Linked DNA regions of Eleftheria terrae. The protein of the gene in region 2 interacts with the protein of the main gene of each other region in a pairwise test. Links are inferred from orthologs where the notes say so. Each region holds a gene or a part of one and is shown on either strand. Other genes may lie near its edges.

Region 1 (4,825 bases), 1.9 Mb from region 2 along the record:
CAATGCACACAGGTCGTAGCCGCGACGCTGTGCATGCGCCAGCGCGCGCGGATCCGGCGGCTCTCCCAGGCGGTAGCCATGGGTGCCCGCGGAATCGACAAGCAATCGAGATGCCAGCGAGGTTTTTTGTACCAGATGCCGGAACACGCCCTCGGCGCTTGGCGAACGGCAGATGTTGGCAGTGCAGACAAACAAGAGGCGTAACGAAAGTACAGGGTCGGAGCTGGCCATGGCGCCAGTCTAAGGGGCCGACCCGCGGCCGCCCGGCGGCGCCCGCCTGCCGGCGGGCAGCCCGGCATAATCCCCGGCTTTCCAGCTCGGCCTTACCTATGTCCATCACTGGTGACCATCGGCTCCTGAAGCGTCTCAACCGCAGTGCCGTGATACGACAGGTCCGGCAGGCGCCGGGGAGCTCGCGGGCTGACCTGGCCCAGGCCTTGGGTCTGACGAAATCGACCATCAGCCTGCTCTCGCAGGAGCTGATCGAGGAGGGCTGGCTGGTAGAGGTCGAAGCCGAACCGCAGCCGCTACAGGCGCGCGGCACCGGCCGCCCGCCGACGCCGCTGATGCTGGACGAACACCGCCTCGCCTTCATCGGGGTGGACCTGGGCCTGGCGTCGGCCACCGTGGTGGCCACCAATCTGGTCGGCAAGATCCTGGCCGAGCACAGCGGCCCGGTCGACATTGCATCGCCCGCGCAGACCTGCGAGCGGGTCGCGATGATGGTGCATGCCTTGCTCGAAGACCCCGAGCTGCGCCGGCGCGGCGTCGTGGGGCTGGGCCTGGGGGTGCCGGGCGCCGTCGATGAACGCACCGGCATGCTGCGCTTCGCTCCGAACCTGGGCTGGAAAGGCGTGCCGCTGCGCGACCTGCTGCGCGACGCATTGGCCGGAGGCCCGGCCGCCCAGCTGCCCCTGTATGTGCAGAACGATGCCGATGTGGCTGCCTTGGGCGAGTTCGAGTTCGGCGAGCCCCCGGTGTCCGAGCCGCTGGTCTTCCTGGGCCTCGGCACGGGCGTGGGCGCGGGCATCGTCGTCAACGACCGATTGCTGACCGGCGCCGGCGGCTTTGCCGGGGAGATCGGCCACACCGTGCTCGACGCCCAGGGCCCCCGCTGCAGTTGCGGGCGGCGCGGTTGCGCCGAGGCGTTCGTGGGGCTGGCAGCGCTGGTGCAGGCGGTGCTCGGCCAAGACAGTGCGCCGGTCACTCGAGACCCGGCCATGCTGCTGCGCAGCCTGCCAGCCTCGGTGTTCGCGACCGGGCAGGCGGTGCACGACGAGGCGATCGGTGCCGCACTGGAGCGCGCCGGGCACTACATCGGGCTGTTGCTGCAGAACCTCTGGGCGGCCTTCGACCCAGCGCTGATCGTGCTGGGCGGGCCCACCTGCGAACTCGGCGAATCGCTGCTGGGGCCGGCCCGCGAGCGCCTCGCTCACTATGCGGAAGCGGCCGGGCTGCAGCCGCCACTGGTGCGGCAGGCGCGCTTCGGACGCCTGGCCCACGCAGTGGGCGCCGCAGCCGCGGTGATCCACTACCAGGTGCGACCCTTGTCGGACGCCACGCAGCAGGCCAGCAGCATGATCGCGGCGGACGCCGGCTGAGCGCAGCGGCTGGTGGGCCGCCGGCGGTTCAGCGCAGCGGCACCACGTGGTCGCCACCGCTGGCACCGAAGGCCTGCTCCTTCAGCAACGCCAGCTGGTCCCGCAGGCGGGCCGCCTTCTCGAACTCCAGGTTGCGGGCGTGCTCGAGCATCTGCTTCTCGAGCTGCTTGATGCGCTTGCCCAGGTCCTTTTCCGACAGCGCCTCGACCTTGGCGGCCTCCTCGGCGGCCTTGAGGTCCTGGCGCGTTTCCTGGCCGGAGAACACACCGTCGATCAGCTCCTTGATCTGCTTGGTGACGCTGCGCGGTGTAATGCCTTGCGCCGCGTTGTGCGCCAGCTGCCGCTCACGCCGGCGCTGCGTTTCGCCGATGGCCCGGTTCATCGAGTCGGTCATCTTGTCGGCGTACAGGATGGCTTTGCCGTTGACATTGCGCGCCGCACGGCCAATGGTCTGGATCAGGGAGCGCTCGGCACGCAGGAAGCCTTCCTTGTCGGCGTCCAGGATGGCGACCAGCGACACCTCGGGGATGTCCAGCCCCTCGCGCAGCAGGTTGATGCCAACCAGCACGTCGAAGGTGCCAAGGCGCAGGTCGCGCAGGATCTCCACCCGCTCCACGGTGTCGATGTCCGAGTGGAGGTAGCGCACCTTGACGCCGTTGTCTGACAGGTAGTCGGTCAGCTGCTCGGCCATGCGTTTGGTGAGCGTGGTGATCAGCACCCGCTCATTGACTTCGATGCGCTCGCGGATCTCTTGCAGCACATCGTCCACCTGGTGGGTGGCGGGGCGCACCTCCACCACCGGATCCACCAGGCCGGTAGGCCGCACGAGCTGCTCCACCACCTGCCCCGCCGTGCGCTTCTCGTAGTCGGCCGGGGTGGCGGAGACAAAGACCACCTGGCGCATCTTGCGCTCGAACTCCTCGAACTTCAGCGGCCGGTTGTCGAGGGCGCTGGGCAGGCGAAAGCCGTACTCCACCAGCGTCGTCTTGCGCGCCCGGTCGCCGTTGTACATGCCGCCGAGCTGGCCAATCATCACGTGGCTTTCGTCGAGGAACATCAGCGAGTCCGGCGGCAGGTAGTCCACCAGCGTGGACGGCGGATCGCCCGGGCGCGAGCCCGAGACATGGCGGGTGTAGTTCTCGATGCCCTTGCAGTGGCCGATCTCCTGCAGCATCTCCAGGTCGAAGCGGGTGCGCTGCTCGAGCCGCTGCGCCTCCACCAGCTTGCCGGCCTTGACCAGTTCGTCGAGCCGCGTGCGCAGCTCCTCCTTGATGCCTTCGATCGCCGACAGCACCCGCTCGCGCGGTGTCACGTAGTGGCTGCTGGGGTAGATGGTGAAGCGCGGGATCTTCTGGCGGATGCGCCCGGTCAGCGGGTCGAACAGCTGCAGCGAATCGATCTCGTCATCGAACAGCTCGATGCGGACTGCCAGCTCCGAATGCTCGGCCGGAAAGACGTCGATGGTGTCGCCGCGGACCCGGAAGGTGCCGCGCCCGAAGTCGATCTCGTTGCGCTTGTACTGCATGCGGATCAGCTGCGAGATGGCGTCGCGCTGGCCGATCTTGTCACCGACCCGCATCGTCATCACCATCTGGTGGTAGTCGCTCGGATTGCCGATGCCGTAGATGGCGGAGACCGTCGCGACGATGACCACGTCACGCCGCTCCAGCAGGCTCTTGGTGGCCGACAGGCGCATCTGCTCGATGTGCTCGTTGATCGCGCTGTCCTTCTCGATGTAGAGGTCGCGCTGAGGCACATAGGCCTCGGGCTGGTAGTAGTCGTAGTAGCTCACGAAGTACTCCACCGCATTGCGCGGGAAGAACTCGCGGAACTCGGCATACAGCTGGGCCGCCAGCGTCTTGTTCGGCGCGAACACGATGGCCGGGCGCCCGCAGCGGGCAATGACATTGGCCATCGTGAAGGTCTTGCCCGAGCCGGTCACGCCCAGCAGGGTCTGGAAACTGAGGCCGTCGTTCACCCCCTCCACCAGCTGCGCGATCGCGTTGGGTTGGTCACCGGCCGGTGGATAGGGCTGGTACAGCTGGAAGGGCGAGTCCGGAAACTGCACGAACTTGTTGTCGTCGAGCGCGGGAACTTCGGTCAATGTGTCGGCCATGGGAAGGTCAGCAGCCTAGAATGAAGGGGCTACGGGCCGCCAGATGCTCCATGTGTGAAGTAATTGGCTGCGACTGGGGCCGGTAGCCATCAAGGTTAGCCCAATTGCCCGCTCCCCTCCACTGACAAGGATAGTTTCCATGGCATCGCTTTTTGCCGCTGTCGACATGGCTCCGCGCGACCCCATCCTGGGTCTCAACGAACAGTTCAACGCCGATCCCAACCCGAACAAGGTCAACCTGGGCGTGGGCGTGTACTACGACGACAACGGCAAGCTCCCGCTGCTGAAGTGCGTGCAGGCCGCCGAGCAGCAGATGCTCGAGGCCCCGAAGGCGCGCGGCTACCTGCCCATCGACGGCATCGCGGCCTACGACAAGGCGGTGCAGGGCCTGGTCTTCGGCGCCGACAGCGCCGCCGTGAAGGCAGGCCGCATCGCCACCGTGCAGGGCCTCGGCGGCACCGGCGGGCTGAAGGTGGGCGCCGACTTCCTGAAGAAGGTGAATCCCGACGCCCGCGTGCTGATCAGCGACCCCAGCTGGGAGAACCACCGCGCGCTGTTCGAGAGCGCCGGCTTCACGGTCGGCACCTACGCCTACTACGATGCGGCCAAGCGAGGCATCAATTTCGAAGGCCTGCTGGCCGACCTCAAGGCGGCAGCGGCCGGCACCATCGTCGTGCTGCACGCCTGCTGCCACAACCCGACCGGCTATGACCTGTCGCCCGCCCAATGGGAAGAGGTCATCGAGGTCGTCAAGGCCGGCAGCCTGGTGCCTTTCCTCGACATGGCCTACCAGGGCTTCGGCGAAGGCATCGCCGAAGACGGCGCCGTGGTCGGCCGCTTCATCGCGTCGGGCCTTGACTTTTTCGTCTCGACCTCCTTCTCCAAGAGTTTCTCGCTCTATGGCGAGCGGGTGGGCGCCCTCAGCGTGGTGGCGCAGACCAAGGAAGAAGCCGATCGCGTGCTGAGCCAGCTCAAGCGCGTCATCCGCACCAACTACTCGAACCCGCCGACCCATGGCGCCCAGGTGGTGGCCACGGTGCTGACCACACCGGCCCTGCGCCAGATGTGGGAGCAGGAACTGGCCGAGATGCGTGTGCGGATCAAGCAG
Region 2 (5,386 bases):
TTCCACCTCGGGATCGTCGCCGCCGATGCCGTCGCCGATGCCGACATAGACCCCGCCGCCGCAACCCGCCAGCGGCAAGGCCAGCAGGGCAAGCGGCAGCAGGAAGCGGCCAATGATCGAGGGCAGCAGCATGAGCATGCGACATGCTAAGCCGGCCTCTGCATGCCGGCAAGGCAGTGCGGCATTCCACCGGACCCGCAAAGCTCACCCCCGACAAACGGCGCCGATTGTTTCAAGCTGAAGAACATCGCTTCGCTGTGCACGAATATGCTCCGCTCCGCACAAGAATCGACGGAGGATTTCCTATGGCGCCGAAGCGCACCCTGTTCCTGTTGGCCGCGGCCGGCCTGGCCGCGCATGTGGCAAGCGCGGCCGATCTGCCGCGCTTCCGGGTGGAGGCGCTGCAGGCGCCCAGCGGCGCCTTCACCGCCACCGGCCTGAACGACCTCGGGCAGGTGGTGGGCCACGTCCAGCCGGCCGACGGCGAGTTCGCACGCAGCTACCTGTGGCAGGGCGGCCGGGTGCAGGCGCTGGCCAACCGCCTGCCGCACAGCGAGCTGCACCGCGTCGGCGCCCGTGCATCGGCCCTCAACAACAGCGGCGCCATCGTGGGCAGCGGCTTCACCGACCAGCACAGCGACATGCAGGGCGCGGTCCACTGGAGCTCGCCGAGCGCCGCCATTGGCAGCCTGCCCCACTTGCGGGGCCGCGACGGCGGCAGCGCCACCGCCATCAACGAGCACGGCACGGCGGTCGGCTCGAACCATGCGTCGCCTGGCCGGGCGGATGAAGCGCTCATGTGGAAGGACGGCAAGGCCCTCACGCTGTGGAGCCATGCCACCGGCGACCCCCGGTTCTACGTCGAGGGCCCGTCGGCGATGGCCCGCGACATCAACGACCATGACCAGGTGGTCGGGACGGTGGAGGTGCCGATGGCCGAATACCACGGCTCCCGCTGGTTCTCGCGCGGCCAGGCCATGTATTGGGAGAACGGCCAGGCGCGGCAGCTGCTCAGCGACCGGGCCGACTGGCACTTCACCGATGCTGCGGCCATCAACAATGCCGGCCTGATCGTCGGCGCGGCGGAGAAGTGGACCGCCGGGGACATCCAGTCCGCCTCCGGCTGGCAGCCGGCCGCATGGATCGACGGCAAGATGACCTTCCTCGACAGCATCGACGGCAGCGATGCCGACAGCGGCAGCCAGGCGACCGACGTCAACAACCAAGGCTGGATCGTCGGGCACGACGGCGGCCGGGCCGTGCTGTGGCTCGATGGCAAGGCCCTGGCCGTCAACTCGCTGCTCGACCCGAGCGCCGCCGGGTGGCGCTTCTCGCAGGCGATCGACATCAACGACAAGGGTCAGATCCTGGTGCAAGGCATCGACGCCGGGGGCCAGGCCACGTTCGCACTGCTGACGCCGGTGCCCGAGCCGGCGTCGGTGCTGCTGAGCGCCGGCGGCCTGCTGGCGATGGCCGGCTGGCGCCGCCGCCGCGCCCCGGCGCTCGCGACGGCCTGAGTCCAGGCAGGGCCCGGCGCCGCGCGGGACAGCGCCGGGCCACCGCCCCTGACAGCAGCCGACAGGGTCGCCCACTATGATGGTGGGTTTTCCGTTCACGGCCAGAGTCATGCCCGAGCGTCCTTCCAAGCGCAAACCCGCCTCGCCCTCCGCTGCCGAGCCCGCTTCGACGGCCGCCGCCACGGCCAGCCGCCCCCCCGGCAGTCCGGCCGCGGCCACGGCCGCCCCACCGGAGCCGGCCCGCCCGGCGGCCCGGGCGCCGGAAGGCCCGCTGATCCGGGTGCGGGGCGCACGCACCCACAACCTCAAGAACATCGACCTCGACCTGCCGCGCCACCAGCTGGTGGTGATCACCGGCCTGTCCGGCTCCGGCAAGTCCTCGCTGGCCTTCGACACGCTGTATGCCGAGGGCCAGCGCCGCTATGTCGAGAGCCTGTCGGCCTATGCGCGGCAGTTCCTGCAGCTGATGGACAAGCCGGACGTCGACGTGATCGAGGGCCTGTCGCCGGCCATCTCCATCGAGCAGAAGGCGACCAGCCACAACCCGCGCTCCACCGTCGGCACCGTCACCGAGATCCACGACTACCTGCGGCTGCTGTACGCGCGCGCCGGCACGCCGTTCTGCCCGGAACACCAGCTGCCCCTGGAAGCGCAGAGCGTGAGCCAGATGGTGGACGCCGCCGTGGCGCTGCCCGAGGACACCAAGCTGATGGTGCTGGCGCCGGTGATGCGCGACCGCAAGGGCGAGCATGCCGAGCTGTTCCAGGACATGCAGGCGCAGGGCTATGTGCGCTTCCGCATCGACGGCACCATCTACGAAGCCACCGAGGTGCCCAAGCTCAAGAAGACCGAGAAGCACGACATCGACATCGTGGTCGACCGCCTGAAGGTGCGCGCCGACGTGAAGCAGCGGCTGGCCGAAAGCTTCGAGGCCGCCCTGCGCATTGCCGACGGGCGCGCCCTGGCACTGGAGATGGACAGCGGCCGCGAGCACCTGTTCTCCAGCAAGTTCGCCTGCCCGGTGTGCAGCTACTCGCTGGCCGAGCTGGAGCCGCGGCTGTTTTCCTTCAACTCGCCGGTGGGCGCCTGCCCGTCCTGCGACGGCCTGGGCGAGGTGACGGTGTTCGACCCGGAGCGGGTGGTGGCCTTCCCGTCGCTGAGCCTGGCCAGCGGCGCCATCAAGGGCTGGGACCGCCGCAACGGCTACACCTTCTCGATGCTGGAAAGCGTGGCGCGGCACTACGGCTTCGACATCGACCTGCCCTGGGAGGAACTGCCACCCCAGGCCCAGCAGGTGCTGCTGCGCGGCTCCGGCGAGGAAGAGATCGAGTTCGTCTACCAGGCCGAGGGCACCGGCGGGCGCAAGCGCACGGTGAAGCGCTCGCACCCGTTCGAAGGCGTGATCCCCAACTTCGAGCGCCGCATGCGCGAGACCGACTCGGTGGCCGTGCGCGAGGAGCTGGTGCGCTACCAGAACGCCAAGCCCTGCCCCGACTGCCACGGCACCCGGCTGCGCCGCGAGGCGCGCAACGTCAAGCTGGTGGATGCCGGCAGCGGTGCGGCCCGCCCGATCTACGAGATCTCGCATGCCACCCTGCGCGAGGCGCTGCAGACCTTCGAGCAGCTGACCCTCAAGGGCGCCAAGGCCGAGATCGCCGACAAGGTGGTGCGCGAGATCCGCGCGCGGCTGAGCTTCCTGAACAACGTCGGCCTGGACTACCTCAGCCTCGACCGCAGTGCCGACACGCTCTCTGGCGGCGAAGCGCAGCGCATCCGGCTGGCCTCGCAGATCGGCTCGGGCCTGACCGGCGTGATGTACGTGCTCGACGAGCCCAGCATCGGCCTGCACCAGCGCGACAACGATCGCCTGATCGGCACGCTGCGCCACCTGCGCGACCTGGGCAACTCGGTGCTGGTCGTGGAGCACGACGAAGACATGATCCGTGCGGCCGACCATGTGGTGGACATGGGCCCCGGCGCCGGTGTACACGGCGGGCGCGTGCTGGTGCAGGGCACGCCCGACGAGGTGGCGGCCTGCGAGGACTCGCTGACCGGCCAGTACCTGGCCCGGCGGCTGCGCATCGGCGTGCCCAAGAAGCGGCATGCGCCGGACGAGGGCGACGCGGCCCGCCGCCTGCGCATCGTCAATGCCCGCGGCAACAACCTCAAGGGCGTCACGGTGGACATCCCCGTCGGGCTGCTCACCTGCGTGACCGGCGTCTCCGGCTCCGGCAAGTCCACCCTGGTCAACGACACCCTCTATACGGCGATGGCCCGCAAGCTCTACCAGAGCCATGCCGAGCCGGCGCCGCATGACGACATCGAAGGCCTGGACGCCTTCGACAAGATCATCAACGTCGACCAGTCGCCCATCGGCCGCACGCCGCGCTCCAACCCGGCCACCTACACCGGGCTGTTCACGCCGATCCGCGAGCTGTTCGCCGAGGTGCCCACCGCCCGCGAGCGCGGCTATGGCGCCGGGCGCTTCAGCTTCAACGTGGCCGGCGGGCGCTGTGAAGCTTGCCAGGGTGATGGCGTGCTGAAGGTCGAGATGCACTTCCTGCCCGACGTCTACGTGCCCTGCGACGTCTGCCACGGCAAGCGCTACAACCGCGAGACGCTGGAGGTGCTCTACAAGGGCCGCAACATCAGCGAGGTGCTCGACATGACGGTGGAGGAAGGCCGCGACTTCTTCAGCGCCGTGCCGACCATCGCGCGCAAGCTGCAGACGCTGCTGGACGTCGGCCTGGGCTACATCAGCCTGGGGCAGAGCGCCACCACGCTGTCCGGCGGCGAGGCGCAGCGGGTCAAGCTCGCGCTGGAGCTGAGCAAGCGCGACACCGGCCGCACGCTCTACATCCTCGACGAGCCCACCACCGGCCTGCACTTCGCCGACATCCAGCTGCTGCTGCAGGTGCTCCACCAGCTGCGCGACCACGGCAACACCATCGTCGTGATCGAGCACAACCTGGACGTCATCAAGACGGCCGACTGGGTCATCGACATGGGCCCCGAAGGCGGCGCCGGCGGCGGCACGGTGGTGGCCCTCGGCACGCCGGAAGCGATCGCCGCCCACCCTGACAGCTACACCGGCCGCTACCTCAAGCCGCTGTTGTGACGAAAGCGGCCGGCCGGTCCCGCCGGCCGCTTTACCGCATCGCCAGCGGCTTCGGCGAAGGAAGTGTCTCGCTTTGAAACACCTGCCGCGAGGTGCCCACAGGCCTTTAAACTGCCGCCGCGTCCTCGCTCCCCTCACCCCCTCCCTCACCTATGCGAGGACGCCTTTATGGCTCGCCGGCGGCTTCAGTGGTGCTGGCGAGCCTTCTCTTTTCCAGCCGCTCGATGAAGCGCCTCGGCCCCCTCCCCTGCCTGCACTCCACCGGTCTCGCCGACGGCTCGGCCGTGTCGTCGCGCTGCCCCGGACCCGCCGCCACCTGCATGGCACAGCTCGCGCGAAAAGGCCGGCCATGCCGCCCACTCCCCTGCGCCGCGAAGGGGCACGCCGGGACGCCACCGGCGATTTTTTGCGCACGCTAGACTGCGCCGCAACCAAGGAGGAAGCCCGTGAGCCTGACCGTCGACTACTACTTCGCGCCGCAGTCCCCATATGCCTACCTGGGGCACCAGCGCCTGTGGGACCTGGTGCGCGAGACCGGCGCGCAAGTGCGGGTGCTGCCGGTGGATCTGGGTGGTCGTGTGTTCCCGGTGTCGGGCGGACTCCCGCTGTCCAAGCGGGCGCCGCAGCGGCAGGCCTACCGGCTGATCGAGCTGCGCCGCTGGAGTGATTACCTCGGCCTGCCGATGAACGTGGAGCCGCGCTACTTCCCGGTCAACAGCGACGAAGCGGCCCGCCTGATCGCCGCCGTCGA

What was found.
Region 1: the proteins of uvrA (region 2) and uvrB interact in binary tests that used the Escherichia coli proteins (3 or more experiments, as listed by UniProt). The link is inferred for Eleftheria terrae from one-to-one orthologs.

Annotation. Positions count from the first base shown.
Region 1 is NZ_CP106951.1:1,379,879-1,384,703, forward strand. The notes cover bases 1,174-4,159. They hold uvrB (excinuclease ABC subunit UvrB), read right to left. Parts: upstream 3,718-4,159; coding sequence 1,630-3,717; downstream 1,174-1,629. Other genes in these bases: N7L95_RS06045 (ROK family protein), read left to right, coding at 1,174-1,601; N7L95_RS06055 (amino acid aminotransferase), read left to right, coding at 3,857-4,159. In the rest of the region: N7L95_RS06040 (low molecular weight protein-tyrosine-phosphatase), read right to left, coding at 1-231; more of N7L95_RS06045, read left to right, coding at 330-1,173; more of N7L95_RS06055, read left to right, coding at 4,160-4,825. UniProt on the Escherichia coli protein: The UvrABC repair system catalyzes the recognition and processing of DNA lesions. A damage recognition complex composed of 2 UvrA and 2 UvrB subunits scans DNA for abnormalities.
Region 2 is NZ_CP106951.1:3,322,273-3,327,658, forward strand. What follows is about bases 1,289-4,835. They hold uvrA (excinuclease ABC subunit UvrA), read left to right. Parts: upstream 1,289-1,626; coding sequence 1,627-4,635; downstream 4,636-4,835. Other genes in these bases: N7L95_RS14690 (DUF3466 family protein), read left to right, coding at 1,289-1,517. Also shown: N7L95_RS14685 (hypothetical protein), read right to left, coding at 1-138; more of N7L95_RS14690, read left to right, coding at 306-1,288; N7L95_RS14700 (2-hydroxychromene-2-carboxylate isomerase), read left to right, coding at 5,082-5,386. UniProt on the Escherichia coli protein: The UvrABC repair system catalyzes the recognition and processing of DNA lesions. UvrA is an ATPase and a DNA-binding protein. A damage recognition complex composed of 2 UvrA and 2 UvrB subunits scans DNA for abnormalities.